2 regions of the Bacillus sp. 5RYD7K genome follow, and region 2 is predicted to be linked to the other one. Evidence: predicted binding sites of a transcription regulator. Region 2 holds the regulator's gene; the other holds the start of a gene.
What was found. The regulator LexA, encoded in region 2, represses DNA repair genes until DNA is damaged. The targets are predictions, from matches to a motif close to CGAACATATGTTCG.
Positions count from the first base shown of each region.

Region 1: a site for LexA is predicted at 1,823-1,836, ahead of recA (recombinase RecA). Genes of this name have one in related genera too.

Region 1 is NZ_CP191200.1:3,122,066-3,125,276, reverse strand. It holds gene pgsA (CDP-diacylglycerol--glycerol-3-phosphate 3-phosphatidyltransferase) at 1-469, shown strand, start outside; gene ACQE26_RS15300 (competence/damage-inducible protein A) at 487-1,737, shown strand; gene recA (recombinase RecA) at 1,909-2,952, shown strand; gene ACQE26_RS15290 (serine hydrolase domain-containing protein) at 3,118-3,211, shown strand, end outside.
Region 2 is NZ_CP191200.1:2,973,128-2,976,338, reverse strand. It holds gene ACQE26_RS14850 (YndM family protein) at 1-427, opposite strand, end outside; gene ACQE26_RS14845 (hypothetical protein) at 586-1,014, shown strand; gene ACQE26_RS14840 (hypothetical protein) at 1,046-1,303, opposite strand; gene lexA (transcriptional repressor LexA) at 1,354-1,974, opposite strand; gene yneA (cell division suppressor protein YneA) at 2,127-2,438, shown strand; gene ACQE26_RS14825 (YneB family resolvase-like protein) at 2,454-3,104, shown strand; gene ACQE26_RS14820 (DUF896 domain-containing protein) at 3,173-3,211, shown strand, end outside.

The DNA of each region.
Region 1 (3,211 bases), 150 kb from region 2:
GATTCCGGTCGCACATCTTACGGGAGCTGTTTTATTCATTATCGCATCAACGACTGACTGGGTGGATGGCTACTACGCCAGAAAGCTGAACCTCGTGACAAACTTCGGGAAATTTTTAGATCCGCTGGCTGACAAGCTGCTTGTGTCTGCGGCATTAATTACGCTTGTGCAGTTTGACCTGGCGCCGGCGTGGATGGTCATCGTCATCATCAGCCGCGAATTTGCCGTAACGGGACTAAGACTTGTGCTGGCGGGAACGGGGGAAGTCGTAGCCGCCAATATGCTGGGAAAAATTAAAACATGGGCTCAGATCATCGCTGTTGCAGCGCTTTTACTTCATAATCTCCCGTTTGAGCTCGTTTCTTTCCCGTTCGGCGATATCGCTTTATGGGTGGCTGTGCTCTTCACAGTCATTTCCGGCTGGGATTATTTTGCGAAGAACTGGGATGCGTTAAAAACATCTAACTAAGAAAGAAGGACTTGAACATGGAAATAGCAAAAAAAGCGGAAATCATTGCAGTCGGCTCAGAGCTTCTGCTCGGCCAGATCGCCAATACGAACGCTCAGTTTATCAGTAAAGAGCTGGCGGAAATCGGCGTAAACGTGTTTTACCACACCGCTGTCGGTGACAATCCGGAGCGGCTTAAGCAAGTCATCCGCATTGCCGAAGAGCGCTCGGACCTGATTATTTTTTCAGGCGGCCTCGGACCGACCAAGGACGATTTAACAAAAGAAACCATTGCAAACACAATGGGACGCCCGCTCGTTCTGAATGACGAAGCGTTCCGGTCGATTGAAGAGTATTTCGCGAAAACAAAACGGACCATGTCGCCGAATAACCGCAAACAGGCGCTCGTTATTGAGGGCTCGGACGTTTTGGCGAATCATTTCGGCATGGCGCCGGGAATGCTTGCAGAGCACGGATCAAGGCTTTATATGCTGCTTCCCGGACCGCCGAGCGAGCTGCGTCCGATGTTTGAAAATGAAGCGAAGCCGCTGCTTCTTAAAAAGCTCGGTTCAAATGAGAAAATCGTTTCAACCGTGCTGCGGTTTTTCGGAATCGGTGAATCTCAGCTTGAAGCTGATTTAGAAGATATCATTGACGCGCAGACGAATCCGACGATTGCGCCGCTTGCTGCTGACGGCGAGGTCACGCTGCGTTTAACGGCGAAACATGCCGATGAAAAAGAAACAGAACGGCTTTTAAAAGAAACGGAAGCCGCCATTTTAGAACGGGTCGGTGAATTTTTCTACGGATATGATGATACCTCCCTGGTGAAGGAGCTTTCAAAAGCATGCAGACAGAACGGAATCACGATTTCCTCTGCCGAAAGCTTTACAGGCGGACTGTTTTCAGAGTGGGTGACTGATTTGAGCGGCGCGTCTCAACTTTTTGCAGGAGGCGTTGTCTGCTATTCCGACAGCGTGAAACAGCAGGTGCTCGGCGTGAAAGCTGAGACGCTCGCAGATAGCGGAGCGGTCAGCAAAGAGTGCGCGAGAGAGCTTGCCGCCGGTGTCAGAAAGCTGACCGGAAGCGATATCGGTATCAGCTTTACCGGAGTTGCGGGCCCGGATCCGCAGGAAGGGCATGCCCCGGGCCGCGTCTTTATCGGCATTTCCGCGGAAGGAAAAGAAGAGGTGCAAGAATTTAACTTTGCCGGATCAAGAACCGGAATCAGAAAGCGCGCCGCTAAATACGGCTGCCATCTCATTTTAAAAATGCTGGATCAAAAATAAAGTTTTAAAAGGGCGTTTTCCCTGATTTTTAATTTTTACGAAGGGAATTATGTTCTTTTGAAGAAAAGCGAACGCGGAAAAAATCCGAATATGCGTTCGCTTTTTTCTTGGCAAATGTCAGTAAACAAGGTATAGTATATGTAGTGGCAAGATAAAGGAGGAAAAAAATAAATGAGTGATCGTCAGGCAGCCTTAGATATGGCTCTTAAGCAAATAGAAAAACAATTCGGCAAAGGTTCCATCATGAAGCTCGGGGAAAAAACGGATACAAGAATTTCAACGGTGCCGAGCGGCTCCCTTGCACTTGATACCGCTCTCGGAATAGGCGGATACCCGCGCGGACGGATTATTGAAGTGTACGGACCTGAAAGCTCAGGTAAAACGACCGTAGCGCTTCACGCCATCGCTGAGGTTCAGGAAAAAGGCGGACAGGCAGCATTTATTGATGCTGAGCATGCCCTTGATCCTGTTTATGCGCAAAAGCTCGGTGTCAATATCGAAGAGCTGCTTCTGTCTCAGCCGGATACGGGAGAGCAGGCGCTGGAGATTGCTGAAGCGCTGGTGCGAAGCGGAGCTGTTGATATCGTAGTCGTTGACTCTGTTGCGGCGCTTGTTCCAAAAGCTGAAATTGAAGGTGACATGGGTGACTCACACGTCGGTTTACAGGCGCGTCTCATGTCTCAGGCGCTCCGTAAGCTTTCCGGGGCCATCAATAAATCTAAAACAATCGCAATCTTTATTAACCAGATTCGTGAAAAAGTCGGCGTTATGTTCGGAAATCCGGAGACGACACCGGGCGGACGCGCGCTGAAATTCTATTCTTCCGTGCGTCTTGAAGTGCGCCGTGCTGAGCAATTAAAGCAGGGTAACGACGTGATGGGGAATAAAACGAGAATTAAAGTCGTAAAAAACAAAGTCGCTCCTCCGTTCCGTACGGCTGAAGTGGACATCATGTACGGTGAAGGAATCTCCAAAGAAGGGGAAATCATCGACCTTGGAACTGAACTTGATATCGTGCAAAAAAGCGGCTCGTGGTATTCTTATGAAGAAGAACGCCTCGGACAGGGCCGTGAAAATGCCAAGCAGTTCTTAAAAGAAAATAAAGACATCATGCTGATGATTCAAGAACAAATCCGTGAACATTACGGTTTGGACAATAACGGTGTTACGGAAAAATCGGAAGAAACTCAGGAAGAGCTTGAATTTGAAGAATAAAAGCACGATCAAAGGGCGGAATAAGCAATTTCCGCTCTTTTTTTGTGTGTTTAAAAAAACACTGGCTGTTTCGGAAAATTTTATCTGAAATGTTACAACTTTTTTCACCCTTCACTCGTCTAACATCATGGCGAAAGTTGAAATTATATCTGAGGAGGAAAAAAGATGACGAGCCCCCGCCGCACAAGAATTAACAAAAAAAGAAAGAAGAAATTGATGAAAACGGGAGGGCTGTTTCTTTTTCTGCTGCTTGTCACTG
Region 2 (3,211 bases):
TTTCCGGCACCAATTCTTCAGACGCCTCGGTTTGATAGCTCAATAGTGTGCTGTCTGTCCCTGTTGTGTCCTGATAATCTTCGGGAAGCACATATTGCTGCAAATATCGGTGAAAAAATGCCTCAAAAACAGAAATGCAAAGTGCAGAGATAACCGATGCCGCGGCAGGAGAGACATTAAACCCGCCAATGTTCATTAGAAATATCCATAATATAATGAATGAAATTCCGAAATCAGCTGCAACGGCTGTAAAATTGCTTGTTCTCGGCAGAATCATGCAATCACCCAAAAAGTAAGTGATCAAACTTAAGATCAAGGTAATAAACAGAACGTTTAAAAAAGTTACTTGGTACATCAGATCCAGAACAATGTACAGCAAAGCAAGTGTGAGCGCCGTTTTAGAAGCGAAAGCAATTACATGTTTCATTTGAACCACCTTCGTTATTTCGTTTAGTCTTCATTGTAGGCAATCAGCAAATTTTTAAACTGGTATATAGTGGTTATAAAGTGTGCGTTTTAATAAAATGTAAATAGACATCACCATATTCACAAGTTAAAATATGTAAAAAAAAGGGGGATGCAAAATTGAAAAAATGGTGGATATGTATTGCTGTTTTTTTATTATGTTTTTGCGGAGTACACTCAGCTGAAGCGGCTACCACTGGATTCGGATCAAAAACAAGCTTCATTATGGAGGGAGATGTAAAAGAGTTTTTTATTGAAAATCCGGGGGCTGTATCAGCTGATGATTACCTATTAGGATACAAGTTCACCATTGTGAACAATTCTTCATGCAATTTAAACGTGAAACTCCAGCGGATGGCACTGAACGGAAACTTTTATACATTAAGTTCTAAAAGCTACAGCGGCAGCTGGTTAAACCTAAGTGCCCAGGACAAAAAATCAATTGATCCGCATCACAAATACAGGATTCTGATTGAAAGCTCTTCAAACGACTGTGAACCTGTCCATATTAAAGGGTTATACGGCGTGGAATATTATCATTTTGATTGAAAATAGATACCCGCAAAGGCAGCGGGTTTTTTTACATCTCGTCAAAACTTATTGTACTATGCACTAAATATTCATGAATATAATGTAATCCGTCCGCTCCAGATGAAGATAAATATATATCAAAATCAGCCCGCACAAATACAAAAGTTGAAAAATAGATAAAAAGTTTCCTTAGAGAAACATTATTTATTGACTTCAAAAGTGAGATGCCGGATAATAAAGATGTAAGTTTTTCCTCCTTAGCAGGTTCGTTTCTTAAGCCAGGGCGAATCTGCTCTTTTTTATGCAAAAGTAAAACCCCTCTGAAAGGGGTTTTACGATAAATAAAGTTTAATAGAATTAATGAACGGCTCTGAATACGCCGATCACTTTCCCTAAAATGCTTACGTTTTGCAGGATAATCGGTTCCATCGTCGGATTTTCCGGCTGCAGCCGCACATAATTGTCTTCTTTATAGAAGCGCTTGACCGTGGCTTCATCATCTTCGGTCATAGCCACCACGATTTCCCCGTTATTGGCCGTGTTCTGCTGTTTGACAATGACGTAATCTTTGTCAAAAATGCCGGCGTCAATCATACTTTCTCCCATGATTTCTAACATGAATACGTGTTCTCCCGGAGGAACCATCCTGTCAGGAAGCGGAAAATACTCGTCGATATTTTCAACAGCCGTAATCGGAATACCCGCCGTCACTTTCCCGATGACCGGAACATTGACAACCTGGCTTTTCGGAATTTGGACTTCTTCTTCATCCAATACCTCAATCGCTCTCGGTTTAGTAGGGTCCCGTCTGATCAGGCCTTTTGTCTCCAGCCGCGCCAAATGTCCGTGCACGGTTGAACTGGAAGCCAGTCCTACTGCTTCTCCTATCTCTCTTACAGAAGGCGGATATCCTTTCGTTTTTACCTCTTCTTTAATAAAACGCAGGATATCAAGCTGCCTTTTTGATAGCTTCGTCATATTTCGCACCTCAAAACGTCGATTTTAAGTAGATTATAGCATGATTTTCCTGACAGTACAAACATAGGTTCGAAAAAAACGATTGACAGAAACATTTGTTCGTATATACTGAAAGGTATAAAAAGCGAACAAACATTCTGGAGGTTGTTTAAATGGCGAAGGAATCTATCATATTTGTCGGACTGTTTACTGCGATTTTAAGTGCTGTTATTTTACTTGTTTCATGTACGGGAAATGATCAGGCGCTCAGCCAATATGTTAAAATAAAGGTTCAGGACGGAGATACTCTGTGGTCACTTGCGGATCAAGTAGCAGAGAAGAAAAATATTAACAAAGAAGATTTCATTGAGTGGGTGACGGAGAATAATCATCTCCAAACTGCTGATATAAAGCCCGGAGACGAACTTATTCTTCCGGTTAAGAAGGAGCATCCGGCCGTATATCAGCTGGCCATTGTCAATTAGAGAGGAAAGAGAGAAATGAAGGCGCTCATTTATGCCCGGGTAAGCACAAACAAAGAACAGCAGCAGACGTCTTTAAAAAGACAGGAAGAGGAGCTCAGTGAGATCGCTGCGGCAAACGGCATGGAAGTCGTAAAAGTCATTTCAGAGAAAGCCAGCGGTTACGAAATGGACCGCGACGGAGTATTTGAAATGCTTGATGAAATTAAAAAGTCACATATTGACGCGATATTGGTGCAGGATGAAACAAGACTGGGAAGAGGAAACGCCAAGATCGCGCTTTTGCATTGTATTTACAGGGAGAACGTAAAGATATATACGACGGCTCATAAAGGCGAGCTGGAGCTTTCCGAAGCTGATACGATGGTACTCGAAATCGTCAGTATTGTGGAGGAATATCAAAGGAAAATTCACAATATGAAAATCCGGCGGGGAATGAAAAGAGCCGTAAAAAATGGCTATAAACCTGAACGGAATCTGAAAAACAGACATGAAAACAGCGGAAAAGAAAAAAAAGAGGTCCCTGTTTCGGAAATTATCAGGCTGAGAGCCAACAAGCTTACCTTTGCAGAAATCGCCGCCACCTTAAGAGGATTCGGCTATGATGTATCCAAAGCCACGGTTCACCGGCGTTTTCAGGAATATATCGCAGACAGCGAAGGCAGCTGACATGCTTCAGTTGTAAAAAAGATGATGTTTTAGTAGTATATAATCAACACGCACCAAAGGAGCTTATTATGATTTCTAAAGAAAAAATCGCAAGAATTAACGAATTG